One region of the Clostridium sp. CTA-7 genome, then DNA from elsewhere that is predicted to be linked to it. Evidence: riboswitches for the same ligand, from Rfam matches in the RefSeq annotation. Region 1 holds a riboswitch; the other holds the start of a gene.

Region 1 (15,561 bases):
ACCTAAACTGGCTGCGTGGAATCTTGCAAGATTTGCTGAAACACTAATACCACTTCTTCATACTAATCAAGATGAAGCTGTGGAATTAGCACAAAATGCAGTTTCAGATTTTGATGAGATATATAAAGCAAATTGGCTTTCTGGAATGAGAGCTAAGCTTGGGATATTTAACGAAGAATTAGAAGATGAAGCATTAATAAGAGACCTTTTAATAATTATGTATCAGCATAGTGAAGACTATACAAATACATTCCGTGAATTAACAATTGATAATATAGAAGATACTAAAATGTTTAAAACAGAAGAATTTAAAAAATGGTATAAAATATGGCAAGAAAGACTAACAAGACAACCTGAGTCAAAAGATGCATCAAAACAACTTATGCAAAGTTCTAATCCAGTAGTAATTCCACGTAATCATAGAGTAGAAGAGGCATTAGAAGCGGCAGTGACGAATGGTGACTATAGCGTAATGGATAAACTTCTAGAGGCTCTTTCATCACCATATGATTACTCTAAAGATTATGAATACTATTCTACATTGCCTGAACCATCAAAACGTCCATACAGAACATTTTGTGGAACTTAATTTTTATTATACAACTTTGAGTATAATCTAATGTGACAACAGTTTAGCTAAAGTCAATTTAATAATGAAATAATTGGATAGTAGGTAGAGTTAATTTTACACAAGTTTACCTACTGTCCATGATTTTTCAATTGTGAGTAATAGCTAAAGATAGATTCTACTGTTATTTTATATTGTTAACATCCTTTAAAATTTTTTCAAGCTTTTCCACTGATACAATTCTCTCATTACACTTTGCACTATCTAAACATATATCAAAGCCTATTGCCTTATAGTTACCTTCCTTAGAATTAGCTGTTTTACAGATAGCTGAAACAAAGGCTACTTCATTTTTTTCGCCTACATGATTACAAAGTGTACATATATGAGCATTATTGGAACTATAATTTGGAATTCTACATGCCATACCTATGAGTTTACCATTCATATTGTAAACTACAAATAATTTTCTAATAGATTCATCAATCCAACCTAAATACACATTCTTTGAATCTTGTGCATTTGAGGTTGGTAATTTAAATTTCTTTTCCTTTTTAAACAATTTATTGATTTGCTCATTTGTAATGTTTATCATTCCATATACATATTCATTCAAATCAGATAAATACTTATCAATTTGCAAGTGGTCATTTATTCTAGTAATATCAAGTATTTCTTTTTCTTCTTTAGATAAACTTGTAAAAATACGCAATATTTTTTCCTGTATATATGCTTTAGTTGCTTCAATAATATTAACATCTATACAACCTCTAAAAGCATTATTTAAATCATTTAAACATTTTTTTATATAATTATATTCATGTTTTTTTATAAAAGCATTCATAAAATCTAACACCTCTTTTCTAATATATGTTGTTTTATTATTTATGTAAGCAGCCTTACTTACAGTTTTGTTTTACAATCAGCAAACTAAAAAAGATGATTATTATTACTCCAATTGAAAGTAAAAATAATCATCCTGATTTAAAACATACTACATACTTATAATCACTTTACTTTTGAACCTTGTTTAAATTAGAAATGATAATTCTCATTGGATTGCCATGATGAAATCATATCATAGCTTAAAATAAGCATTCAATCTAACAAATAATTCTGTAATGATTATGAGCATAAAAGTTTTTCTTGACTTATTATTCTTCTTATACTTTTTTCTGATAGATAATACTCTTTAGTTAGTTCATTAATAGTAGTCCCAGCAATGTACTTTTTATAAATTTCATTATTTCTCACTTTAAGGCTACTTTTTATACCACTCTTTTCTCCCCAGGCCTTATGATTATCATTTTTCCTTGGTACATAAAGATATTCTCCATCTACATATTCTTGTATTATTTTGACAATTTCCTCTGGTAACACATCTTGTGCTTTTATATATTTCATTTCCTTACTCCTCAACTCTTATAATAGTATTAAAGCAAAGAATACTAGAAAGTTATGTGTTACAGAGCCTAAAACATGTTCGCACTTCAGCTAATTTAACAGCTTAGGCTCCAAACAAAGCATAGCTGACTTTGTTGTAGTCTTTGCAAGGAGCAAGCTGATTTAGAGCTGAATGTACCAATGACCTCCATAAAAACACCTCCAATACGTCACGCATATTATAGCATAATTAACATTTAATTGAATATATGGATTGAAAATGTTTTTGTTCTAAATGAAAATATATTGAAAAAGTTATTAAATTAATATATTGACAAATAATAATCAAGGATATAGAATTAAGGTGTAAAATTTAATAGATCTTCAGGGCAGGGTGAAATTCCCTACCGGCGGTAAAGCCCGCGAGCCTTATGGCATGATTCGGTGAAATTCCGAGGCCGACAGTAAAGTCTGGATGGAAGAAGATAGAAATATAAAGGTATAGAAATCTAAGAATAGCTATATCCATTTGTGTATTATGCTCTGAAATATTATATATTTCAGAGCTTTTTTAATATTTAGAAAATGTTATTATATAAGGATTTTAGCAATTCAATTTGGAAAAGTAGATTTATTTTATACTTTCTTTACCTTCAGTTTGTACGTGGATATATGTAAGTTTGCGTTAACTTGGAGTGTAGAGACGGAATAAGTAAACTTACATATGTCCTATTTTTTAGGTTACTATATTTAATTACATAACTATATCTATTTAAGTTATTGATTAATTAATAGATTTAATTAGTGATTTTTTATGTAGTTTATTATAGAAAAGCCCTGAGTCAAAAACTCAGGGCTTTTGTTTTTATATATGATTAAGATTTATTAAATTCAAATTATTATGATTGTGAGATGATGATATTGAATGAAAAGTATATGAGAATGGCTATTGAATTAGCAAAAAAAGGAGTAGGAAAAGTTAACCCTAATCCAATGGTTGGTGCGGTTATAGTAAAGGATGAAAAAGTAATAGGTGAAGGATACCATGAAGAGTATGGGAAGGCCCATGCTGAGGTTAATGCCTTTAGTAGTTTAATAGAAGAATCAAAAGGTGCTACTCTTTATGTAACTTTAGAACCATGCTCACATTATGGTAAAACTCCACCTTGTGTAGATAAAATAATTGAAAATAAAATCGCTAAGGTAGTTGTTGGAGCTTTTGATCCAAATCCTTTAGTTGCAGGGAGAGGAATTAAAAAGCTAAAGGATGCAGGTATAGATGTTGTAACATCAGTTTTAGAGGAAGAATGTAAAAAAGTTAATGAAGTTTTTATGAAATATATCGTTGAAAAAAAGCCTTTTGTAGTTTTAAAAACTGCCATGACTTTAGATGGAAAAATATCTACTCCATCAGGTGAATCAAAATGGATTACAAATGAGGAATCAAGGAAAGAAGTTCATAAATTAAGGAATAAGCTATCGGCCATTATGGTAGGCGTTAATACAGTTATTAAAGATAATCCTGAGTTAACTTGTAGGTTAGAAGGTGGAAGAAACCCAATAAGAATAATTGTAGATAGTAAACTTAGAATTCCTATGGAATCAAAGGTAGTGATTGATAAATTAGCTCGGACCATTGTTGCAACAACAGAATTAGCTAATAAAGATAGGGTATTGGACTTAAAAAAGCTAGGTGTAGAAGTAATAATAATTAAAGCTAAAAATGAAAGGGTAGATTTACAAAGTTTAATGGTGGAACTAGGTAAATTAAATATAGATAGCATTCTTTTAGAAGGAGGATCAACATTAAGCTTTTCAGCATTAGAAGATAAAATAGTAGATAAAATACAAGCTTATATAGCACCTAAGATTATAGGTGGAGAAAAGTCAAAAACTCCTGTAGGAGGAAAAGGAATAGAGAAATTAAGTAATGCAATAATGCTAGAAAATATGAAAGTTATATCTGTTGGGAGAGATTTGCTAATTGAAGGTTATCTGAAGGGGGCTGAAAGATAGGATGTTTACGGGAATTGTTGAAGAAATTGGAGTAATTCAAGGAATTAAAAATAATGAAAAATCTTCAAAGATTGCAATTAAGGCAAATAAGGTCTTAGATAAGACAATATTAGGAGACAGTATATGCACAAATGGAGTTTGTCTTACTATAACAAACATAAGTGGAAATACATTTGAAGCTGATGTTATGGCTGAAACTCTTAGAAGAAGTAATCTTGGACAGCTTTCAATAGGAAGTAAGGTGAATTTAGAAAGAGCTTTAAGTTTAGAAACTAGACTTGGAGGTCATATAGTAAGCGGCCATATAGATGGAACAGGAGAGATTATTTCTTTAGTTAAAGAAGATAATGCAACATGGGTAAGTATAAAAGCATCCTCAGAAATTTTGAAATACGTTGTTGAAAAAGGATCCATTGCAATAGATGGAATAAGCTTAACAGTTGCTTATGTTGATAATGAGATGTTTAAAGTATCTATAATACCTCATACAGGAGAGGAAACTATTTTATTAAAGAAAAAGCCAGGAGAAACAGTAAATCTTGAGTGTGATGTTATAGGGAAGTATGTTGAAAAACTTTTAGGTTTAACAGTTAAAAATGAAGCAATGAAAAAAGAATCAATCAGTGAAAACTTTCTTAGAGAAAATGGATTTCTATAAAATTGGAGGAGAGAAGATGTTTAAGTTTAATACAATTGAAGAAGCTATAGAAGATATAAGAGAAGGTAAAATAATAGTTGTAATAGATGACCCTGATAGAGAAAATGAGGGAGATTTATTAATGGCAGCAGATATGGTTACAGGTGAAGCTATAAACTTTATGGCTAAATATGGGAGAGGCCTTATATGTATGCCTGTAGAAGGCAAAAGAATGAAAGAGTTAAATATTAATCCAATGGTTACTAATAATACAGATAATCATGGAACCGCCTTTACAGTAGCTATTGATCACATTGATACAACAACAGGAATATCAGCCTTTGAAAGAGCTTTAACTATTAAAAAAGTTTTAGAAGATAGCAAGCCAGAGGAGTTTAGAAGACCAGGACATGTATTTCCATTAATAGCTAAAGATGGCGGAGTATTAGAGAGAATTGGTCATACTGAAGCCGCTGTAGATTTAGCTAAGCTTGCAGGATTAAAGTCAGCAGGAGTTATATGTGAAATTATGAATGAGGATGGAACTATGGCAAGAACACCAGAACTTATGGAATTTGCTAATATTCATAACTTAAAGATTATAACTATAGCAGATTTAGTTGAGTATAGAAAAAAAGAAGAAGCAAAGGAAACCTCAGTTGAGAGAATTGTTGAGATAAAAATGCCAACGATATATGGGGATTTTAAAATGTTTGGATTTATAAATAAATTAAATGGAGAGCATCATGTTGCATTAGTTAAAGGAGAAATAAATGAAGATACACCAATCTTAGTAAGAATTCACTCAGAATGTTTAACTGGAGATGCATTAGGATCTAAAAGATGTGATTGTGGAGAGCAATATGATGCAGCTATGAAGAGAATTGCTGAAGAAGGTTCTGGAATATTACTTTATATGAGACAAGAAGGTAGAGGAATAGGCCTTATAAATAAGATGAGAGCTTATGCTCTTCAAGATCAAGGCTATGATACAGTAGAAGCTAATGTTATGCTTGGCTTTCCAGCAGATATGAGAAGCTACGATGTGGCAGCAGCAATATTAAAAGATTTAGGGGTTACAAAGTTAAGACTTATGACAAATAATCCAAGAAAAATAAATGGTTTATCAGAGTGTGGAATAGAAGTTGTAGATAGAGTTCCAATTCAGATGAATCATAATGAAAAAAATGAGTTCTATTTAAAAACTAAAAAAGAAAAATTAAATCATATGTTAAATTATTAAAATTAAAATAAATAATAAATTAGAATATTAGGAGGAAAAAAGAAATGAAGATAATAGAAGGAAATTTAGTAGCACAAGGACTTAATGTTGGTATAGTAGTGGGAAGATTTAATGAATTTATAGTTTCAAAGTTATTAGGTGGAGCATTAGATGGATTAAAGAGACATGGAGTAGAGGAAAATAATATAGACGTTGCTTGGGTACCAGGTGCATTTGAACTTCCTCTAGTAGCTAAGAAGATGGCTCAAAATAAAAAGTATGATGCTATAATATGCTTAGGAGCAGTAATAAAGGGCTCAACTCCTCATTTTGATTATGTATGCGCTGAAGCTTCAAAAGGAATTGCAACAGTTTCCGTGCAAACTGAAAAGCCAGTAATATTTGGAGTCTTAACAACAGATACAATTGAGCAAGCTATTGAAAGAGCTGGAACTAAGGCAGGAAACAAAGGCTATGATGCAGCAGTAACAGCAATAGAAATGGCAAATCTTTTAAAGAACTTCTAATATTATGAATAGAGTTAAAAATATTATATTTGATTATGATGGAACATTACACAATAGTATAAAAATCTATGGCCCAGCATTTAGAAAAGCTTATAAGCAATTAGTGGAAGAAGGTTATGCTGAAGAGAGAACCTGGCAGGACTATGAGATAAGCAAGTGGTTAGGATATAGCGCAAAGGATATGTGGAATAGTTTTATGCCAAACCTTCCAGAGAAAGAAAAGCAAAAATGTAGTTCTATAATAGGTTCAGCTATGGTTCAATATTTAGAAGAAGGTAAGGCAGAACTGTATGATGGTGCTATAGAGGTACTTAAAAGTTTAAAAGATAGTGAATTTAATTTAATATTTTTAAGTAATTGTAAAATTCAATATATGAACAAGCATATGAAAATATTTAAGTTAGAAGACTATTTTACAGACTTTTATTGTACTGAACAGTTTGACTTTGCACCAAAACATAAAATATTTAATTTTATAAAAGAAAAGTATGTTGGAGACTTTGTAGTTGTTGGAGATAGATTTGTTGATATTGAAATTGCAAAAATTCACAGTTTATATTCAGTAGGATGTGAGTATGGATTCGGTAATAAAGATGAACTTAAGGAAGCTAGCTTAATAGCAAAAAATATTAAAGATATTAAAGAATTAATAATGAGCATTAGCTAATTTAAAATATATTATAGAGGTAGTAGATTTAAATTTATATGATCTACTACCTCTTTTTTGAGTTTATAGTAAAGTAGCATATAATATACACTGATAATTGGAAATGAATCAAGTAAGGGCCTGTTTTTTTATCTTTATGCTAATAAATTTTGGGTAAATAAATGGTAAATATGTTACAATTAACATATTAAATATTTCTTCGGAGGGAATGTATTATGACTAAAGTTTCTTTGTTTTTTGGAGCTGGTGCTGAATGTTCATATGGATTACCATCAGGTGGAAAGTTTGCACTTGATATTTTTAGAATGAATACTAGTGATGATAAGATTATTTTAAAAGAACAATTAAATAACGTTGATAAACAATCAAATTATGCAAGATGGTTACCAGAAGGATTTGATAATAAAAAATTAACTGCTTTTACTAAGACACAATATGAATCAATAGTAAAAGGTAGTTTAGAAAACAAAAGAAACAATATATTAGATTACTTAAATAATTTTGATGAGAAGGTTGGTCTTATATCACAAAGATTATATGATAATGGAACTGATATAGATAAAGTATTTTTAGAAATAACAGGTTTAGAATTAGGCTCCTATAATTACTCTCATATAATAAAGTTAAATCCATTACTAGGAGGAGATAACTCACTTTTTGGAAGTAACTATTTTTCTGGATTTTTAAAATTATTAGAATTGGAGAACGTAAGCTATCAATTTAAGTTAAGCATAAGAAATATAACAAGAGCAATACTTGAATTATTAATAGGATCATTAGGTGAAGATTTAATACATAGATTAAATGATGGAATTTTTTATGATAGTCCAGAAAGCATAGATTTATTTGATGATCTTGGAGCAATCTTTACATTAGATTATACAAATACAGGTATGAAGGGGTTAGAGCTATTAATAGAAAATGAAGATTTAGATATACAAGAAAATTATAGTAATGAAGAGAAAATAACTAGATTTGGATTACAAATATTAGAGGATATATATTCAAGAGCATTAGATTATCAAACATTAATTGATTCTAACTGGAGATATATTTATAGTCCTAAAACTGATTGGGGAAAATTTAATAAAATAGTTATATTTTTATATACAGTAAAAAGGTATATCGAATCAATAGCAAAAAGCAATACAGAAAAGATAAAAGAAGGTAATGGATATTATCATGATGTTTTATATCTAAAAGAATTTGCAGATATAAATGCAATAGGGACAACAAACTATAACTCATTCATAGAAGATATAATAAAAGAAGAAGTTTACTACTTAAATGGATCTATAAATGATTACTATGATCCATATTTAAATAAAATAATATCATTTGATGAAAATAAAGATAAAAAACATATAATAGTCCCCTTCTTATTTACTCAAAGTGGTATAAAGCCATTGACATCAGTTAAGATGTCTAAAAGATATGTAGATATGTTTAATAAATTTAAAGAATCAGATATTATTTGTGTATGCGGATTTGCCTTTAACTGCGATGATGGACATATTAATGGCTTATTTAGAGAATTAATTGAAGATTACAATAAAACTATATGTATCATTCACTACGTAGATGGAGGCTGCTTTAACTTAAGAAAATCAATAAATGAATATAAAGAAAAATTAAGACTAGACAATACATCAAACTTAAGAATTATAGCAGTAGATAGAAATAGAAATGAAATTTGTAGTGATGAGAAGTGGTTTGAGGCTTTAATTAATAGAGATGGGATTTAGAATAATGTATATAGAAGCTTATCATAGGTAAGTGAGGTTCTGCTATATAGGCAGAAATGTAGAAATTTGAAGGAGGGTGAGTTGTGAGTTTATTAGATGCACATAAAGGATATGAATATCAAGATTTATTTACGGCATATCATATTATAAATATGTTATTAACTGATGATAGTGCCATCTTCAAGATTGATAAAAAGGAATCAGAAAATGATAAGTTTGATGATCTGACAATTATTACAAGTGATTCAATAATGAAGAGACAGATTAAGTATAGTGATAATAAAATATTTGAAAAAGCAGATTTGTCTTCTGAAAAATATGATTTAGCCCTAGATACATTATTTAGATCATGGCAAGAGTTGCCTCAAGACAAGAATATTGATATTAGGATTTGTTTGGCATGGGAACTACTTGTGGATTCTCAAGACCTTGATTTTTTGGTAGAGCAAGATATAACTAATTTTTATCAAAGTAATGATGTTAAGGTGCTAAAAATTGATCTTGAGAGTATATGGCCTTCAGATGGAATTCCTATTTCGTCATGGCGACGATTAAGAGGGAAGTCCACGGAGATTAATAGATGTGAATTTGAGAACTTTATTAATGATTTAACTATTGAAGTGAATCTTCCGAAATCAAGTACAGATTTTGCTAATCCCGGCGACTTAGAGAATTTGGTTATAAAGAGCCTAAGGATCTTTGGTGTTGGAAAATTTCCAAATGACAAGAAATCAGTAGTTGATGTCGCCATGCATTTGATGTATATCATTAAAGGACTGCGTGCGAGAGGTGAAGTCATTGAACTAACTAAAGTGATTTTTGACCTCGGTCTGATGAAAAGTTACGGAAACATTGAGCAGAGTTTTAAGATTGATAGAGGTATTAATGTACTGAATTCAACAAAATATCATGAATTCAAGGAGTTTGTATTTATAAACAATAAAGTAGGTCTACTTGGAGAACCCGGATCAGGAAAGTCTTGGTTCATTCAAAACTTTATAAACTTTCTCGATGAACAAGACATTAAAGTTGTTCAGCATTATTGTTATACAGGGATAGATGACTTATATGAAAAAGAAAGAATAACTATAAATGTCTTTTTAGCGAATTTAATTAATGACATTATTGAGTCATTTCCATACCTAGAGTCATGTAAGTCTTCCAAATATGGTGTGGATTTTGATGAATTACAGGTTTTAATTAATCATATACAAGAAGAAGTAGTATTAATTGTCGATGGATTAGATCACATTGGTAGAATATATAGTTTTCATAAAGAAACAATGAAACAAATTGACACTGAAATTGTGGAAGTAATCTCACGTTTGATATTTCCTGACAACGTAAAAGTTGTTTTAGCATCTCAGCCAGTTACTGAGGTTATTAACTTATGCGATCATGACTTTAAGGAATTTTCAGTAAAGCCTTGGGACATTGGTGAAGTAAAAGAGTTTATTACTAATAATGGACTAACAGATGTTGAACTGGATTATCACTGCATGCTATCGGATTTATTGATCGAAAAAAGTTCAGGGAATCCACTGTATTTAACGTATTTGGTGAACGAATTATCTAAATACAGTCATGTTATGATAACAAGAGAATTGATTGAAGGATTCCCAACTTATAATAACAATTTAGAAAATTACTATTCATTCTTAATGATAAAACTCTCTGAAAGTCAAAGGGTGCCACAAATATTGGCTGGTTCTCCATTTCCATTAACAGAATCTGAACTTAAAGAGATTACTCATTTAGGTGCATATGTCTCTGAAAGTTTAGAGGCTATTAGAAGTATATTATCTTACAATAGTTGTTCTGGTGGCTACATAATTTATCATGAGAGTTTTAGGAGATATGTTCTTGAATTACTAGAAAAAAATGAAGTTAGTGTAGATAAAGCCATTTATTCATACTTGATAGACTGGTTGAAAAATAGAGGTTTCTATGAAGATAGAAAATCGTATCTTAATTTACTTGTACTTCTCTTTGAGTCGAAACGATATGATGAAATTCTAGAATACTGCAATAAGGAATTTGTTGTTGACAGCGTTTTGTATGGTAATAACATTAATTCGCTAAAAAGCAATTTTGAGATTTTAATGAAGACTTCTTGTAAGGTTAAAGATTATGGTGCCGTAATAATATGTACTGAATTGAGCAATATGATTTACAGTCTAGAATATTCATTTGATGAAAATTCTCAGTATTATTATCTTGGATTAGGTCTTATTAATGGATTCGAAAAACTTAAAAATATTTTAGTCTACGAAGGACGAAACGCACTAAGTTGCACTGAAGGATTAAAAGTCTGTTATCTCTGCTCTGAAAACAACGTCATTCCTGAATGGGACGAGTATATCAAGCTACTCATAGAATCAAAGAAATCTAATCAAGTAGAACGAAAGAGTCATAATGAGCGATTAGAAGAGTATAAATACTTTATTTGTGCATGTTTAGATACTGGCCGAAACATGCTTGATAAGATTGAAAAAGTTGCAGTTGAAGGCGCATATGGTCACAGAGAGGTAATAATAACTGAATATTCAAGAAGGGGACTAGTTGAAGAATTAAAAGAACTGGTAAATCAACTTCAAGAACAAGAACATTGGATAAAGAGTATAGATGTATTTTTAGGTAAATATGCAATTGATGAACAATATCTTGATACTGCACTTGAAAAATTATTACACTCAGATCCATACTCTGATGACACTTTAATTGCACTAGATTACTATATTAGAAACATTCAATGGATTATTACAAACCATTCAGATAAATTAAATAAGTTTGTTAAATCTACTGAAAATAGAAACTGGTATTATAATTGGCTCATATATGTGTATGAAGTGAGTAAAGTAATTGTTGAAGCAAGGGAAACTGAGTCGATTGATGATTCAAGGCTAATAGAAGCATATTCATGGTTGACCAAGGATATGGAATGCTTCAAGGGCGAGCCTCGTACTTGTGATTTGTACAAGTATGAGACAATTATATTTGAGTCAATAGTATCCCCGCTTGAATTTGTTTCAAATGAATCTACATGGCGTACAATACTTGGTTTGATTGCTGAGATGTCAAGTGGAACTATGACTACGCTAAGTGGTTCTACTGGTGGTCCATTACCAACGCACAAACTCTTCGACTTGTTCTTAGAAATAGCAAATGATACAAACTGTGCAGTTTTAACGGAAATATTTGAAGACAAAATAGGCGATGAGGATAAACGTAGATTTTATTCTTATTTGGCTGATTATAGTTTGAAACACGCGATTATCCTTGCAAAGAGTGGATGGTTAGACAGAGCAAAAGTTGAATTCCGAAAAGGTGTAGAGTATTTATTGTCTTATTCATTTAGAAAGGATCGTACACTAAGTCGGCTGATCGATAGTGTTGAAAGCATTTATAAAATTGATAAGAAAACTGGAATTCAGAATATCTTAAGGCTTAAGCCACTGGCCGATGCTGTTTTATATCATACTGATGGTAGAAGTACAAAGACTTATCAAAAAGAGTGGTTCGAAGTTTTGGCTAGAACTGACAGAGACATTGCTCTAACACATCTGAGTTATGAACTATTGGACTCCCAAAACTATTGGATTTTGGAAGAAAGTTTAGACAGCCTTTTAGAAATTATGAATAGTGAAGTAGACCCACTGATAGAAAATACTCTTTTTAGGACGAGACCTAATCAGGTGAGTTCTAGTACTGTTCATAGTTACTTAAACAACATACGAGTTCTAATTACCAACTCTCAAATGGAATTGGCTAGACTTTCCATTAGAGAATTGCTGAATAGATATCCAAATGGAATCTATAAAGATGATTATGAGGAAATAAAAGGACTATGTGAGGACTTGAACGTAGAATTTAATTCTGAAATTAAATTAGATCTTAGTTCAAATAGAAAATATGATAGAGATGGAGCAAACAAAATTAGTTATGATAAACATGTGAGGCATTCAAGTTTTGATGTAATGTCTTTTGAGGAAATACTTGAGTATATTGTGAACTTTGGAATAAAGGAAAGTGAGATTCAAGGACTTTATATATACTTGCAGTCAATTCATGAGTTGAACAATGACTCAAAAATGTTTATTAGTAACCTAATAAAGCACATATATGATAGAAGGAGCGATGATAAAAATAGAGAAAGAATACTTAGAGTTGTTGATGCCTTATCTTTAGATTCAGGAGTTATGGCTTATATTTACGTATCGATGTTTCTGAATCACAAAGATGGGTGGTATCATAGGTTGACTGAAACAGCGTATTATATAAAAGCAGTAGAATATAATAGAGAAGTTGCTGAGGATCATTTTTTTGAGTATTTCTATAATAACCTTCATTCGGTTGACTATAATCTTGCAGTAGGAGATGAAATAATAAATGCTTTAACAGCAATTGGATATGATGGTGAATTGATAATCCGGTACTGGGAGTCGTTGTTTGAGATAATTAATTTTAGACTTTCAGGACAATATGATTATAACTCTGAAGAAATAGTTAAAAAGTCCAAAGAACTTTCTTCTATAGAAAGAGCAATGTTTCTATTACTTACTCGTCTAAAGTATGGTGAAGCAAATCGTTATAGGTGGATTATTTCTTCATTGAACAAAATGTTAGAGCAGCCAGAGTATCGTATATGTTTCATAAAACCTTTCAAGCGTTATATTGAAAAGATGGATCTGTTTATTGACTACTCACTAATTGTTTTATTGTGGCTTATTAGAAGGTGGTTTACTAAAGAAGAGTTGCATGAAAACACTTTAGTAAATGACTTATTAAGTGTTTACCCCACTGATAATGGTACTGTAGACTACTTGATTAGGAAGATTACTGGTCTGAAAAGTGAAAGAAATTATGAAAAGTATGTTCACTCATATGATGGTGGAGATGACAATATTAATTATTTCATAGGAATATTAATTGAGTCGGATAATAGGTTTGCTTTGCTAAACGATAGAGGAGTTGATATTGGTAATATTGCTAAGAATTATTTTCTTGAAATAACCGATAAGGATACACGAGAAAACCTTCAAGATATCATATACAACAGGTCATATAGCGTTCTTGTACCAAATGTTTATTTTTACGATATATTCATGAAACATATGAGTCGTGAAGTAGAAGCGTTTATCAATGGATTCGTAGGACACCCATTCTTTAGTATGATTGAAGAAGAAATGAATGAAATATTGATTGATGATATAGAGTATATAATTGCCAATTGCAATTCAATTATTCCTCGTCCATCGGATATTGCTATGCCTGAAGAAATTAATGATTCGATAAATGATGTATATTCTGAAGAGTGGATTTCATTAGCGTACTATGAACGTTGGTATAGTAAAAGAGAAAGGCATAAGAATAATTATGGAGAGAATACAGATTCAACAATCATCATTTCTGGTGTAGGATTCACAGATGAAGAGGATGTTGTTCCTTTACTGAAACTCAAAGAAGAATACAGAATGTATGACGAAAACCATGCATTTGGTCAAATTGATGATCTGAAAAGAGTTCCACTATTAATTGCTTCTGATATTAAGATTAATCAGGACATTTATTTAACATTCAGACCATATGATTATCTAAGTATTAGGGGAGATATTCTGGATGTTCTCGGAATTAAGATTACAGATAATGGTGAAGGGATAGTTGGCATAGATAGAACTGGTGAGGTCGTGGTGAAGTATTCTAAGTGGGAAGTTTGTTTTGATGATATTGATACGGGAAGTTATAGAGTCCCTTATATGATTGGCTCAGAAGTTAAAGTTAAAAGAGTTGTGTATGAGGAAATATGTAAGCTTTTTAGTAGAGAAGCAAAGCGATTCACTATGAAGTTAGAAACATAAAACTTAGAGATGAATTTGCAAATAAAAACCTAACTTATTACTGATACGGAGAAGCGTACCATAAGTAGGTCTCTAAATCGCCGAAATAAGGTTATTAAATATTTACTTGATTCAATTCTTGATTATTTGTCCTTATATACTTGGCATAATATTATTAAGGAAAGAGAAAGTATAACGATAATATTACATGTTATACATAAAAAGTTTTTTATGAGAGTGAGTAGGGGGGTAAGAGAAAAGATGTCAGGTAAATTTAAAAAGATAATTTTAGCTTCTGCTATAATGTGTCTATCAATGATGGTAGGGTGTGAAGCAGTTAGTAGGAATTTAGTTAAGGATTATGATGGTTATTATGATGCTGTAAAAAATCAGTTATACAATTATGAAAGTGAAATAGTTGTTGATGTGAAAAACTATGATGAAAAGATATTTAACGGAGCTGTTATAAATGATATTTTAGAAGATCATTTAGAGCTTTCAGGTAATTTTGATAATACAAAAGTTAAGACAATGGATTTAAAATTATTTGTAAGAGTAATATTAGAGCCAGAATATTATGAGAGCAAAGAGGTATTAGTTAACAAGAATAATGAGATTAATAAAAAAGTAGAAGAAATCCTAAGTACAGTAATAAGGCCAGAAATGAAGGAGTATGAAAAAGAAAGAGCTCTTCATGATTATTTAATTAATAATTGTAAGTATGATGAAAGAATTTTTTCAGAAGATATGCCAAAGGAATCATATACAGCTTATGGAGCTCTAATAGATGGTATAGCAGTTTGTCAGGGATATGCTGTTGCTATGGACAAGTTATTAAAAGCAGCAGGTATAGAAACAATGACTATACTTGGAGAGGCACGTAATAAGGATGGCTATATAAGTCATGCATGGAATTTAGTAAAACTTGGCGGAGAGTATTATCATTTAGATGCAACTTG
Region 2 (15,561 bases), on a different contig from region 1:
GATGAAGTGGTAGAAACAAATGGGGAGGTTGTTAAGGTTAAAAAGTTTGGAGTTAAGCCTATGTCAGTAGAAGAAGCTGTACTTCAAATGGAATTAATAGGACATAACTTCTTTGTATATCAAGATTCAGATGAAAATAAAATATGCGTTGTATATAAGAGAAAAGATGGAGATTATGGTTTATTAGAGCCAGAATACATTTAATTAATAAAAGGAAGTGCATTGCGCTTCCTTTTTAGTTATAATATTATTAAAAAGTAAGTTATTCCTTGAATTAATTGTTATTAAAATGGTATAATTTATAAATGAAATTTAATAATTAGAATCTTTAGGTACGATAAAACTAATCAAATAAAATAAAACGATTGGAAGGAAAATAAGTATGGGATTTTTGGAAAAAGTATTTGGTTCATATAGTGAAAGAGAAGTAAAAAAGTTACAAAAAGTAGCAGATAAAATAGAAGAACTAGATGAAAGTATGCAAAAGTTATCAGATGAGGATCTTAAAGCTAAAACTGATGAATTTAAAAAAAGAATACAAAATGGAGAAACTTTAGATGACATCTTACCAGAAGCCTTTGCAGTTTGTAGAGAGGCTGCATGGAGAGTGCTAGGGATGAAGCATTATAGAGTTCAACTTATAGGTGGCATGGTTCTTCACCAAGGAAGAATTGCAGAAATGAAAACTGGTGAAGGTAAGACTTTAGTTGCAACATTACCACTATATTTAAATGCTTTAACAGGAGAAGGAGTTCATTTAATAACAGTTAATGATTACTTAGCAACAAGAGACGTAGAATGGATGGGTAGGCTATATAATTTCTTAGGTTTAAGCACTGGCTGTATAGTTCATGGCTTAACATCTGAACAAAGAAGAGCAGCTTATGGAGCAGATATAACTTATGGAACTAATAACGAGTTTGGTTTTGATTACTTAAGAGATAATATGGTGATTTATAAAGAAGAAAAAGTACAAAGAAAGTTAAACTTTGCAGTTGTTGACGAAGTTGACTCAATACTTATTGATGAAGCTAGAACTCCACTTATAATTTCAGGAGCTGGAGAAAAATCAACTAAGTTTTATAATGTTGCAGATAACTTTGTAAAGCAATTATTAGCAGAAAAGGACTATACAATAGATGAAAAAGCTAATTCTGTAATGCTAACTGATTCTGGAGTAGAAAAAGCAGAAAAAGCATTTGGAATAGATAACTATGCAGATGCAGAGCATTTAGAGTTACAACATTATATAACTCAAGCATTAAAAGCAAATTATGGAATGAAGATAGATAAGGACTATATGGTAAAGGATGGTCAAGTAATAATAGTTGACGAGTTTACAGGTAGACTTATGGAAGGTAGAAGATATTCAGATGGACTTCATCAAGCTATAGAAGCTAAAGAAGGAGTTAAAATAGAAAGAGAATCAAAAACTCTTGCTACAATAACATTCCAAAATTACTTCAGAATGTATAAAAAGTTATCAGGTATGACAGGTACAGCATTAACAGAAGAAAATGAATTTAGAGAAATCTATGCACTAGATGTTATAGTTGTTCCTACAAATAGAGCTATTGCAAGAGCAGATAGAAGTGACTTAATATATAAAAATATAAAAGGTAAGTATAATGCTATTATAGAGGATATAATAGAAGCTAATAAAAAGGGTCAACCAGTTTTAGTAGGTACAGTAAGTATAGAAAGGTCAGAATATTTATCATCTCTATTAAAAAAGAGAGGGGTTAACCATAAAGTACTTAATGCTAAGTATCATGAGCAAGAAGCTGAGATAATTTCTCATGCTGGAGAATTAGGTAGTGTTACTATAGCTACAAATATGGCAGGTAGAGGTACAGATATTAAGCTTGGAGAAGGCGTAAAAGAATCTGGTGGATTAAAGATAATTGGTACAGAAAGACACGAATCAAGAAGAATAGATAATCAGTTAAGAGGTAGATCTGGTCGTCAAGGAGATCCAGGGGAATCTGTATTCTATATATCATTAGAAGATGACTTAATGAGAATATTTGGCTCTGAAAAGATTCAAGGTTTAATGGATAAATTAGGTTTAGAAGATGATGAAGCTATTGACCATAAAATGGTGAGTAAGGCTCTAGAAAATGCTCAAAAGAAGGTTGAAGGTAATAACTTTGATATAAGAAAGAATCTTATAGGGTATGATGATGTTATGAACATGCAAAGAGAAGTTATTTACAAGCAAAGATCTGAAGTTCTAGAAGGTAAGGACTTAAGGGAACAAATTAACGGAATGGTAAATGAAATAGTTTCTGATGCTGTTAAGGCTCACTTAGATGGTGTAAATGAAAATTATGAAGAAGAAATAGGAAAACTAATTCAATACCTAGAAGATATATGTTTACCTCATGGTACAGTTAAAAGTAAAGATTTAATAGATTTATCTAATGATGAAATAATTACTAAATTAATAGATATATTAATGAAAGTTTATCTTGAAAAAGAATTAGAATTTGGTGAAGAGCAATTTAGAGAAGTTGAAAGAGTAATACTTCTTAGAGTAGTAGATCAAAAGTGGATGGATCATATAGATAATATGGATCATTTAAAACAAGGAATTGGATTAAGAGCATATAAGCAACTAGATCCAATACAAGCATACCAAATGGAAGGTAGTGCTATGTTTGAAGAAATGATAAATGGAATAAAGTTAGATACAATTAAGTTCCTATTCCATATTCAAGTTCAAAAGCCTGTTGAAAGAGAAAGAGTAGCAGAAGAAACTTCAGCAAGTCATGGCGAGGGTGGTTCAGAAACAAAGAAACAACCAGTTAGAAATGAACCTAAGGTAGGTAGAAATGATCAATGTACATGTGGAAGTGGTAAGAAGTATAAAAATTGTTGTGGAAGAGAAGTTTAAAAAAGTGCCTACATGGCACTTTTTTAAAACTTTAATATATTAATAATAAATAAAAAAGATAGGGTGATTATATGATAATTAAGTTAGAAGCAGAATTACTAAAACTTAATGATATAAAAAAAGTTACAAAAGAAATGGGGGCTTCTCTTTGACAAGGAAGCACTTGAAAAGCAAGTAAAAGAGTTAGAACTTCAAATGCAAGAAAGTGGATTTTGGGAAGATATAAAAAGAGCTGAAGGAGTTACAAAGGAAAGTAAGAGAGTTAAGGATAAAATAGACAGATACGAGTCATTAGTTTCTAGAATTGATGATGTTGAAGTATTATCAGAATTAGTTGATGATGAAGATCAAGAATCTATTGATGAAGTAATAAAGGAAATTAGATTAATAGAAAAAGATGTAGAAGAATATAGAGTAGAATTACTTTTATCTGGGGAATATGATAGAAATGATGCTATATTGAATTTACATGCTGGAGTTGGCGGTACAGATGCAAATGATTGGACTGAAATGCTTCTTAGAATGTATACAAGATGGTGTGAGAAAAAAGGATTTAAAGTTGAAACCATTGATTATCTAGAAGGTGATGAAGCTGGAGTAAAAAGCGTAACATTAAAAGTTAAGGGTGAATTTGCTTATGGCTATTTAAAAGCAGAAAAGGGAATACATCGATTAGTAAGAATATCTCCTTTTAATGCTAATGGTAAAAGGCAAACTTCTTTTGCGTCAATTGAAGTTCTACCAGAGCTAACAAAAGATCAAGATATAGAAATAAAATCAGATGACTTAAAAATAGATACATATAGGGCAAGTGGAGCTGGTGGTCAGCATGTTAATAAGACAGAATCTGCAATAAGAATAACTCATATACCAACTGGAATAGTTGTTCAATGTCAAAGTGAGAGAAGCCAATTTTCAAACAAGGATACAGCAATGTCGATGTTAAAGTCTAAGCTTATAGAATTAAAAGAAAGAGCACATAAAGAAAAGATAGAAGACTTAACAGGAGAATTAAAGGATATGGGATGGGGAAGCCAAATAAGGTCATATGTATTCCATCCATATAATTTAGTTAAAGATCATAGAACAAATGAAGAAACAGCAAATTTAAATGCAGTTATGAACGGAGAAATAGATAACTTTATCACAGCTTATTTAAAAAATAGCAATTAAAAGGATTTAGCAAAGCTAAATCCTTTTAATTATCCTAATTTTCTCTTTTTTATATGATTTATAAAAGGTGCAGAAACTAAGAAGCCGAATAGAATAGCAAATATAAATAAAGAAGCTTTACTATGAAAAAATACAGTAAACGGACTATAACAGTAGGCGTTTATTTTATCTTCTATAACATTATAAGCACTATCTATAGCATCAGTACTTATATGTTCAACGGTGTCATTAGGGGTATGAATTTTAGACATATCGCTATGACAAAAGCTTAGAGCATCTATACCTAAATTATTAAAGCTTGCATGATCACTTGAATCCTCATATATAACATTTGTAGATACATTATTTTTCTTAGAAATCTTTTCAATAGACTTCAAAAGCTCTGATTCATTATCTTTAAATGAGGCTCCAAGCATTAAAGTAAGAGGATAGTCTTTACTACCAATCATATCAAAATTTACTACTTGAGCTCCTTTTAATTTATCAATATTGCTTTCAGCAAAACTTTTAGAGCCTAGCAGTCCAAATTCTTCTGCATTCAAAGCTGCAAAAATAATATCTCTCTTAGGAGTTCCATAATTAGATAATGTTTTTTGAAGTTCTAATAAAAATGCAGTGCCTGATGCATTATCTAAAGCCCCATAATAGGTATTCTTAAGTCCATCTTGGCCTAAGTGATCGTAATGAGCAGTTAAAACAAGTGGAGAAAGATTCTTAGAAGATCCTTTTAAAACTCCAACTATATTTACTAAGTCTTTTTCACATGTTGAAAATGGTAAATTAACAGATACAGTAAATCCTTCTCTTATAGAGTCTAATATTTTATTATAGGTATTAGTAGTTATTAAAACCATCATGTCATACGGGAAATTACTTATAAATGAACTTCTAAATGAAAATTCATTATTAGGAGCAACATAAAATAAACAATTACCGTCTTTTGTTATTACTTCTATAGAGTTTGTATAAATATTTACCTTATCATCTTTAGAAAAACTTAAATTATGAATTCTAAAGTTAATCATATCTTCTTTATAATCAACACCATATTTTAAGGATTCTATAACTTTATCCTCTGAAGAAACTTTAAGATAAGGAGAGCTATTATTATTTATTGGACATGTTGTTTTAAAGTCTTCTTTAAAACTTTCATTAAGTGGAACTAATTTATTATCTTCAAAGTTTTTTCTTATTATTTCTCCCACAAGTGAATTTCCATTACTACCTGCTAGTCTACCTCCGTAAGTTTCTGAAGATAATATAGCAATATTTTCCTTTACGTTATCAGCATTAAATGGCAAATATGTAACGTTAAAAAATATAGAAGTACATAAAAGTACTAGACTGGTAATTAGTGATATTGAATAAAATATTTTCTTTTTCATAAAATATACCTCAAATAATAGTTATATTTAATACTATTACGTGAGGTATAAAATTATGAAAATAAATAAAAATAAGGAGATATATTTAAGCTTTTTTATAAATTAGCTCTATAAATCCATAAATTAAAGAAGACAGAATACAAATATAAATTAAAATGTTTATTTGATTTGTAACAATTGAAAAAACACCACCAACTATTGATGAAAATAATATTATACAATTTATAAATTTGGACAATCCTGATTTATTAATTATTATTTCTTTAGTTGATGATATAAGAATTAATATTAAGGTTAAGAAATATAAAACATATCTTAAAGTATTAGAAAATTCAATTATGTAATATTCATTTAGAATTATAAAAACTATGAAGAATATAAGTAAAATATTTATTATCTTATTAATTAAAATTATAAACTTATTCATATACATCACCCATCTGTAAAAATTTTACAATTATAATTATAAACCTTATTTTACATAATATCAATATTGTAATTGTATTTAATATTTAATATTTTATATATGTATGCACAAAAAAATGAATTATATGTTACATAAATGTGCAATATTGTATTATAATATCATTATGTAAATTTTGGAGAAAAATTTCTAATATATTTTAGGAGGACTTTATGGTTGATATTGTTGAAAGATTATCATCTGAATTAGGAATAAGTATGACTCAGGTAAATAACGTAATAACTTTACTTGATGATGGTAATACAGTTCCGTTTATTTCAAGATATAGAAAAGAGCAAACAGGTGCTTTAAGTGATGAAGTATTAAGAAAATTTCAAGAAAGACTTACATATCTTAGAAACTTAAAGGATAGAAAAGAAGATGTGTTAAGACTTATAGAGGAACAAGGGAAATTAAATGATGATATATTAAAAGCTTTAGAAAGTGCTAAGACATTGACAGAGGTAGAGGATATATATAGACCTTATAAACAAAAAAAGAGAACAAGGGCTACTATGGCATTAGAAAGAGGGTTAAAACCACTCGCTGATATAATATCTGGTGGTGAATTTAAGGGAGATGTTAATAGTGAGGCAGTTAAGTTTATAAACGAAGAAAAAGATGTTAGTAGCATAGAAGATGCAATTAATGGTGCTTTGGATATAATAGCAGAAGAAATATCAGATGAAGCAAAATATAGAAAATGGATAAGAGAATTAGTATTCAAAGAGGGAAAGATACAATCAACAGGAGAAAGTGATGAACATACACCTTTTGAAATGTATTATGAATATAGTGAAGAAATATCTAAAATACCACCACATAGAATTTTGGCTATAAATAGAGGAGAGAATGAGAAAATATTATCTGTTAAGATAGCTGTAAATGAAGATAAAATAATAAATTATTTAGAAAAAGAAATATTAAAAAACATTACAGCTACTGATGAATATTTAAAAATAGCAATAAGAGATTCATTAAAAAGACTAATATATCCATCTATTGAAAGAGAAGTTAGAAATGAACTTACTAACATAGGTGAAGAAGGAGCTATAAAAATATTTAAGGAAAACTTAAAAGCATTATTAATGCAACCACCTATTAAAGGAAAAGCTGTTATGGGGTATGACCCAGGGTTTAGAACAGGTTGCAAAATAGCCATACTAGATAGTACTGGAAGATTTTTAGATAAGTCCACAGTATATCCGACAGCACCACAAAATAAAGTTAAAGAAACTAAGAAAATATTAAAAGAATTAATAAACCAATATAATGTTGAAGTTATTTCATTAGGTAATGGAACTGCTTCAAGAGAATCAGAAGAAGTAATATCTGAAATAATATCGGAAGTAAAAAAAGAAACAGGAAAAGAAATAGCATATGTTATAGTATCAGAGGCAGGAGCATCAGTTTATTCAGCCTCAGAACTTGCGACAAAGGAATACCCAGATTTAGATGTTACAGTTAGAGGAGCTATTTCTATAGGAAGAAGATTACAGGATCCTATGGCAGAGTTAGTTAAGATAGATCCAAAGGCTTTAGGTGTTGGGCAATATCAACATGATGTTACTCCTAAAAAGCTTGATGAATCTTTAAAAGGTGTTGTTGAAGATTCTGTTAATAAAGTTGGAGTAGATTTAAATACTGCAACACCATCATTACTTACTTATGTTGCAGGAGTAAATTCAAGTATTGCAAATAATATAGTAAGTTACAGAGATGAAGTTGGTGCATTTAAAAGCAGAAAAGAATTATTAAAGGTTAAAAGGCTTGGACAAAAAGCTTATGAACAATGTGCAGGTTTCTTAAGAGTTATGGAAAGTAAAGAACCTTTAGATAATACATCAGTACATCCAGAATCCTACGATGCTGCAAGAAATTTAATACAATTACTGGGATATACTAAAGATGATTTGAAAGAAAATAATCTTAAAGATATAGATGAAAGAGTAAAGGATAAAGAGCTTTTAAATATTTCTAAAGAACTAGAAATTGGGGAACTTACTCTTTCTGATATAATAAAAGAACTTAAAAAGCCAGGCCGTGATCCAAGAGAAGAAATGCCAAAGCCTATTTTAAAGACAGGAGTAATTGATTTAAAAGATTTAGCAGAAGGTATGATACTTATGGGAACAGTAAGAAATGTATCAGACTTTGGAGCTTTTGTTGATATTGGAGTTCACCAAGATGGTTTAGTTCATAAAAGCCAAATGGCAGATAGATTTGTAAAGCATCCATTAGATATTGTAAAGGTTGGAGATATAGTAAAAGTTAAAATATTAGAAGTAGATAGTAAAAGAAACAGAATTTCCTTGTCAATGAAAGGAATAAAAGAAGAAGATTGTTAAAAATCTGCTTGCAAAAATGTATAATTAAACATATAATAATATTATAAATAAATTATCTTCAGGGCGGGGCGTAATTCCCCACCGGCGGTATAGCCCGCGAGCTAAATTTTAGCATGATTCGGTGAAACTCCGAGGCCGACAGTATAGTCTGGATGAAAGAAGGTAAGTGGTTAGATATTGCTTGATATTTATGTTAAGCACATCTTATTTCTTATGGATTTTATGCCCTGATATATTTTATATATCAGGGATTTTTTTATTAAAATGAATCTAAATAAGATAAGATGGTAAAATTAATAAAGAAAATTGTTAAAATAATATCATTTTATTGAAGTGATCTAACCTATTGCCCCAGAGGATAGACTTTTGGGAGGAGAAAAAATGAACAATCAACAAAACAAAAACCTAAACAAATTTATTAAAATTTCACTTTTAGGTGCAATAGCAGTGGTGCTTATGTACTTTGATTTTCCAATACCGTTTTTACCATTTCCATGGCTTAAGATTGACTTAAGCGATATTCCGGCACTTATGGGAGCATTTGCATTTGGACCAATGGCAGGTATTGTTGTAGAATTGATAAAGAACTTATTGATTTTAATAGTTAAGGGAACGGCAACAGGTTTTGTAGGAGAAACAGCTAACTTTATAGTAGGTATTTCTCTAGTAGCTCCAGCGGCATGGGTTTATCACAGAAATAAAAGCAAGAAAACAGCTTTACTTGGAATGATTTTAGGAATAATATCAATAGAAATTGTAGGAATATTAGCAAATGTATATTTCTTATTACCAGCATTCGGAATGCAAATGGCAAAAGAAGAGTTAATAAGATATGTTACTTTAGGATTACTACCTTTCAATGGTATAAAATCAATATTAGTATGTGGAATAACTTATGTTTTATACAAAAGAGTTTCAGTAGCAATTTTTAATGTAGATTCAAATTTTGACAATTCTAAAAAGAGAAAGTTAAATTCAATATAGCAATAAGGCTAACTGTTAATTTGTTTAATAGTTAGCCTTATTTATATTTATTATGTTTTTTAGATGTTTATTTTAATACACCTTATTGTATAAATAAAAATATCTTTATTAAATTGGAAATATAAAATAGTTGCATATACAACTAAATATGATATAATCTAAAATGGTTGTATATGCAACTATTTTGAAAGGTAGGTAAACATAGTGGGAAACTTAAAATGTGAAAATATAGCTAGATATATTTCTCAAATACAAAGGAAAGCAAATATATTTTTCTTAAAGGAATTATCCCATTTAGGAATTGGATATGGGCAATTTCTTTTTTTAATGGAACTATATGAAGAAGATGGCGTAAGACAAGAGGATTTATCCGAAAAACTTAATATAGATAAAGGCACAACTGCGAGAGCTATAAAAAAGTTAGAATGTGAGTCATTTATATATAGAAATGAAGATAAAAATGACAGAAGAGCTTATAGAGTTTTCTTAACAGAAAAAGGAATTGAATTAAAGGATGAGATATATAAAGTAGCTATAAAGTGGGAAAATAATCTCACTAAAAATCTAACATTAGAAGAAAAAAATATTATGTTAAACTTACTGAAAAAATGTATATAGATAAAATTTTATATAGACAAAATGTTAAAAAAGAGGTGATTTAATGGGAACTCAACAATTACTTGCAAATGAATCAATAGGTAAATTATTATTGAAGTATTCTGTACCTGCAATAATAGGTATGATTGTAAATGCTTTATATAATGTTGTTGATAGAATATTTATTGGAAATATACCAGAGGTAGGTTCACTAGCTATTACGGGAGTTGGCGTAACTATGCCTATTACAACTATAATTCTTGGGTTTGCAATGCTTATTGGTATTGGAGCAACTACATCAATATCAATAAAACTTGGGCAAGGCAAAAAAGAGGAAGCATCTAAGGTAATTGGAAATGCAATAACTTTATCAGTAATTATTTCAGTTATATTAACTATTATAGGATTAGTTTTTGGTGATGTAATACTAAGTAAATTTGGAGCAAGCAGTGAAACTTTATATTATGCCAAATCATATATAAACATAATTTTACTAGGAACAATATTTAACTTAATAGCATTTACTATTAATAATACAATAAGAGGGGATGGAAATCCTAAATTAGCAGCAATTATTATGGTAATTGGGTGTATAACAAATATAGTTTTAGATGCAGTATTTATTTTTATATTTAATTTAGGAATACAAGGTGCAGCGATAGCAACTGTTATATCTCAGTTTTTAACTGCAGTTATAGGAATTAGTTATTATGTTAGTGGAAAATCTAACTTAAAATTTGTTAAATCAAGCTTAAAATTAGATAAAGAAATAACTATTGAAATATTATCAATAGGGGCAGCTCCTTTTTCTATGCAAATAGCAGCAAGCTTAGTTCAAGTTATATCTAATAATGTTTTAAAGACATATGGAACTGATTTAGCAATAGGAGCAATGGCTACTATATCATCAGTAGCATTAATGTGTTTAATGCCTATATTTGGTATAAATCAAGGAGCACAACCTATAATTGGATTTAATTATGGAGCAAAACAAGAGGAGAGAGCTAAGAAGGCTTTTAAGCTTTCAGCTTTAGTAGCCACAATAATATTAACATTTGCATTTATAATAGTTCAAATATTCCCAGAAGCCATAATAGGGATATTTAACAAAGATCCTAAGTTTATGGAAATATCAGTTAAAGGAATGAGAATATACTTGCTTATGCTTCCTATAATAGGAATATCAATAACAGGATCAAATTATATTCAATCTATAGGAGAAGCAAAAACAGCAATGTTTTTAAGTTTGCTTAGACAAGTAATTTTATTGATTCCATTTATATTAATTTTACCAAGAATTTTTGGATTAGGACTAAATGGAGTTTGGATTGCGCAACCAGTTAGTGATGTTTTATCAACTACAATAACTGCATTAATATTGGTAAAAAGTATGAAAACAAAAGAAGAAAAAGAAGAGCCATTACTAAAAAAGGCTAATTAATAGAAAAAAGGTATAAACTTTATATAGAGTTTATACCTTTTTATTATTAAAGTAAGTCATTAAAATAGCATCTTCTTTAGTGTCCTCATAATATCCTTTTCTAAGACCATTTTCAATAAAAGAAAATTTTTTATAAAGATTTTGAGCAGAAATGTTTGAAGCTCTTACTTCTAAGTTAATTAATGAACAACTTAGATCATCACACATGTTTATTAGTGAAGATAATAATTTACTACCTACTCCAAGTTTCCTATAGTTTGGATGAACAGCTATGTTAGTTATATCAGCTTCTCCAACTATAATCCAAACTCCAACGAAACCTATAACAGAGTTTTTTTCTATATCTTTAGCTATTATATATTTAGCTAATGGATTATTTAATTCACCTGAAATGGAACTTCTACTCCATGGGGTAGAAAAACATAAGTTGGTTATATTTAAAACACCATCAATATCTTCGTCAGTCATTAAACTATAGCTTACCTTCATTTTCTAAAGCTAACCTCTTTTCTAGTTCCCTCTGAGCTTGAGGCTTTTTTAAATAAAATGGAGAAGAATTTAATTCATCATATTTATTATCTAGTAATAATTTAATGCCTAAGTCACCTAAAGATGAGGCTCTTATTACACTTAAATGATTAGGTGCAAAAGAAGCATTAGGAAGATTTTTTGATAAATAATCTCTATGCTTGATTAATCCATCACCTGTAAATATTACTTTTTCATTTTTGGTTTTTAATAACTCAATTAATTCATCTAACTCAATGGCAGAATAATCAATTAAAGCTTCTAAGTTTCCATTATTGTTTCTGTATAGACAGGTATATACACTATCTCTTAAAGCATCCATTATAGGGCATATTATTCCATCAAAGCTTATAAGAGAATATGCAAGAGCATCTAAACTTGATACACTAATATAAGGTTTATTTGACCCAAAACTTAAGCCTTTTATTGTAGCCATGCCAATTCTTAAACCTGTAAATGAACCTGGACCTTTTGAAACAACAAATCCATCTACATCATCAATCGATAGATTTGAATCTTTTAATAATTTATCTATAATATCCATTATCAAAGTTGAATGTTCCATTTTATTATTTAATGTATATTCAGCTATTAAAGCATTTTCACTTAAAAGTGCAGCGGTTGCTACTTTAGAAGCTGAATCAATACTTAAAACTATCATAAATTTAACTCCTTTATATAATTATATCGGTCTCCATATGGAGTAATTGAAATTTTTCTGAAATTTTCGCCTTTTGATAAGTCCTTCTCTATTAAAATATGTAAATATTCCTTAGGTAAAATTTCTTCTATGTAATTAGCCCATTCAATTATAGAAACACCTTCTGAGAATATATAGTCATCAAATCCAATTGCATAAATTTCATCGGGATCACTAACTCTATAAACATCAAAGTGATATAGTTTAAGCCTACCTGAATCATATTCATTAACAATAGTAAAAGTGGGGCTAGTTATATGTTCATCAATGTGTAATCCTTTAGCAATTCCTTTAGTTATATGAGTTTTACCAGTTCCTAAATCACCAGTTAAACAAATTATATCACCTGGATTTAAAAGTTTACCTATGGAATAACCTATATTAGTAGTTTCTTCCAAATTATTAACGTAAAAATGCATAAATAATCTCCTTTCTAAATATTCTATATTAATATATTCTATCCAAAATAATAAAAAAAGGAAAGTTAAAATAATATACATAATATGGTAAAACGAATTGAATTGTAGTAAAATATAAATAATTTACTGTATAAGTAATTTGTAATTTTTATATATTAATGATAAGATATGATAAAAGTAGAGAGAGATTATATATTCCTTGGAGGAAAATTTTATGAAAAAATTAACATATGCGTTAGTTATTTTTACTTCTATTTTATTTTTAGGACTAACTTTTTCTTATAATCCATTAATGGCTAATCCTACTGATGAGTTAGATGAGCAAAAGGATATTTTTTTAAACATATTAACTGTTAATAAAGAACAATATAAAATGGTTAAATCATTAGTTGGTGATAAACATAGTGTTGAATATCTATTAAATACTGAAAAGGACATTAAAGCTTTTCAGGTTAATGATAATGTTCTAAATAATATCTTGAATATGGATTTATTTATATACAATGGATTGGGATATGAAAAATGGGTAAATGATATAATAGAAAATTCTAAAAACTCAAATTTAGCAATTATAAATATGAGTAGAGGAATAAGGCCAATGGTAACAGAGTTAAAAGCAGTAAATGAAGAAAATCCATATTACCTATTAGGGTTTAGTGAATATAAGATTGCACTATATAATATAAAATCTTCACTACAAGAGAAGGACATTAAAAATAGAAGCTATTATGAAGATAATTATAATAAGGTTGTTAAAGAATTAGATGATTTCTTGACAAAGACAAAAGAAGATTTAAAAAAGTATAAAGATTATATTATAGTTACAGATACAGATAAATTTGACTATTTGTTTAGAGATCTTGGAATACAAGCTAAGAAAATAAAAGATAATAGCATAAAAAATATTATTAATGATAGCGATATAAAGGAATCTAACATTGTATTTGTTCATGATAATGAATTAGGTCATATAGATGATTTAAAAAATAAAATAAAAGTCGATTGTATTTATATAGAGTTAAACACAGAAAGCAATGATGATGTATTAATTGATAATACAAGCAAGTTAATTAATAGCATAAAAACAAAAACTAATATTAATAGTTGATTTTTATGTTTACATAAGATATAATAGTTATTGTTGCAAAGGGGTATAGCTCAATTGGTAGAGTAGCGGTCTCCAAAACCGTTGGTTGTGGGTTCAAGTCCTACTGCCCCTGCCAAGTAAAAGCCAGCGATTCTAAATCGCTGGCTTTTTGTTTTGTTATGTTATATAGTTATAGTTAATAGGTAATATAGTATTAAAATGAGACTTGATTATAAGTAATGAATTATTATCTTGACAAAGATTAAAATATCATGATAGAATAATTTTTGTTGGAGGGGTATAGCTCAATTGGTAGAGTAGCGGTCTCCAAAACCGTTGGTTGTGGGTTCAAGTCCTACTGCCCCTGCCATAAGAGAGTGTAAGATTTTACACTCTCTTATTTTTTCATGTTTTTTATTAGATTAAAGTCAACTGCAATTATTTATATAAAATTTGCCAAAATCTGATATAATTAATAATATATTTTAAAATTTATCTATGAGGGATGAGTATGAGGAAAAAACTATACAAGGTATCGTTTATAATTTTTATAAGTATTACTCTATTAATAAATATAAGTTATGATGCATTAGCATTAACTAATGAAGATAAAAATATTAATTTCAAAAGAATTACAATAGAGGATGGTTTATCTCAAACATCTGTTGAGTATTTATTTCAAGATAGTAAAGGGTACATGTGGATTGGTACAGCTGATGGGTTAAATAAATATAATGGTAATAAATTTGAAGTATTTAGATATGGAAAAGATAAACCCAATAGCATAAGTGGTAATTATATTTCTGCGATTAATGAAGATAAAGAAGGTAATATATGGGTTGGAACTTCTAGGGGATTAAATAAAATAAATATTAATACAAAAGAAATAAAAATTTATTTACCTGGAGTAGACGGATGTGATTTGTCAAACTATAATGTAACAGAAATTTTAGTAGATTCAAAAGGTGAGATATACATAGCTACAGAAGATGGGTTAAATATTTATAATAAAGAAAGTGATAACTTTGAAAGGCTATATAACTCTAGTGAAGAAAAGAGCTCTTTAAGTAGTCAATTTGTTTATTCTATTGTTGAAGATTCTTATGGGGATCTATGGGTAGGAACAGAGGATGGATTAAATAAAATTGTAAATAGTTCAAAAGAAATTATAAAATATTACTCTAATGAATCAGTTAATTCAATTAGTGATAATTTTATTTTTAAATTATATGCAGATAAATCAGATAATTTATGGATTGGTACATATAGTGGAGGGTTAAATAAATTAAATTTAAAAACAAATGAAATAGAAACATTTATCAATGATTCTAAAAAAGATTCATCTATACCTGGTAATTTTGTAAGGTACATATTAAGGGATAGTAGAGGTCTTTTATGGGTAGCAACTAATAATGGATTAAGCAGATTTGATGAAAATGAAAAAAAGTTTATAACATACGAATCAAAAATATATGATCCTCAAAGTATAGTAAGTAATAATACATTAAGTTTATTTGAAGATAAATCTGGAACTTTATGG

The links. Region 1 has a riboswitch for FMN ahead of ribD (bifunctional diaminohydroxyphosphoribosylaminopyrimidine deaminase/5-amino-6-(5-phosphoribosylamino)uracil reductase RibD). Riboswitches for the same ligand answer to the same signal wherever they lie in the genome.
Region 2: linked by a shared signal. The riboswitch ahead of ACYUEX_RS03235 (ECF transporter S component) and the one ahead of ribD (bifunctional diaminohydroxyphosphoribosylaminopyrimidine deaminase/5-amino-6-(5-phosphoribosylamino)uracil reductase RibD) in region 1 are both predicted to bind FMN.

Annotation. Positions count from the first base shown of each region.
Region 1 is NZ_BAAAAV010000008.1:97,837-113,397, forward strand. It holds gene ACYUEX_RS14735 (protein adenylyltransferase SelO) at 1-589, shown strand, start outside; gene ACYUEX_RS14740 (FusB/FusC family EF-G-binding protein) at 753-1,412, opposite strand; gene ACYUEX_RS14745 (CD3324 family protein) at 1,694-1,972, opposite strand; FMN riboswitch at 2,328-2,442, shown strand; gene ribD (bifunctional diaminohydroxyphosphoribosylaminopyrimidine deaminase/5-amino-6-(5-phosphoribosylamino)uracil reductase RibD) at 2,873-3,967, shown strand; gene ACYUEX_RS14755 (riboflavin synthase) at 3,969-4,625, shown strand; gene ACYUEX_RS14760 (bifunctional 3,4-dihydroxy-2-butanone-4-phosphate synthase/GTP cyclohydrolase II) at 4,642-5,847, shown strand; gene ribH (6,7-dimethyl-8-ribityllumazine synthase) at 5,892-6,353, shown strand; gene ACYUEX_RS14770 (HAD family hydrolase) at 6,358-7,020, shown strand; gene ACYUEX_RS14775 (hypothetical protein) at 7,236-8,765, shown strand; gene ACYUEX_RS14780 (hypothetical protein) at 8,849-14,623, shown strand; gene ACYUEX_RS14785 (transglutaminase domain-containing protein) at 14,864-15,561, shown strand, end outside.
Region 2 is NZ_BAAAAV010000002.1:40,180-55,740, forward strand. It holds gene hpf (ribosome hibernation-promoting factor, HPF/YfiA family) at 1-204, shown strand, start outside; gene secA (preprotein translocase subunit SecA) at 383-2,896, shown strand; one part of gene prfB (peptide chain release factor 2) at 2,968-3,042, shown strand; one part of gene prfB (peptide chain release factor 2) at 3,044-4,069, shown strand; gene ACYUEX_RS03220 (M28 family metallopeptidase) at 4,099-5,454, opposite strand; gene ACYUEX_RS03225 (hypothetical protein) at 5,540-5,881, opposite strand; gene ACYUEX_RS03230 (Tex family protein) at 6,091-8,265, shown strand; FMN riboswitch at 8,316-8,433, shown strand; gene ACYUEX_RS03235 (ECF transporter S component) at 8,647-9,249, shown strand; gene ACYUEX_RS03240 (MarR family winged helix-turn-helix transcriptional regulator) at 9,454-9,867, shown strand; gene ACYUEX_RS03245 (MATE family efflux transporter) at 9,911-11,287, shown strand; gene rimI (ribosomal protein S18-alanine N-acetyltransferase) at 11,318-11,776, opposite strand; gene tsaB (tRNA (adenosine(37)-N6)-threonylcarbamoyltransferase complex dimerization subunit type 1 TsaB) at 11,760-12,476, opposite strand; gene tsaE (tRNA (adenosine(37)-N6)-threonylcarbamoyltransferase complex ATPase subunit type 1 TsaE) at 12,473-12,934, opposite strand; gene ACYUEX_RS03265 (metal ABC transporter substrate-binding protein) at 13,149-14,042, shown strand; tRNA gene ACYUEX_RS03270 (tRNA-Trp) at 14,082-14,157, shown strand; tRNA gene ACYUEX_RS03275 (tRNA-Trp) at 14,316-14,391, shown strand; gene ACYUEX_RS03280 (two-component regulator propeller domain-containing protein) at 14,533-15,561, shown strand, end outside.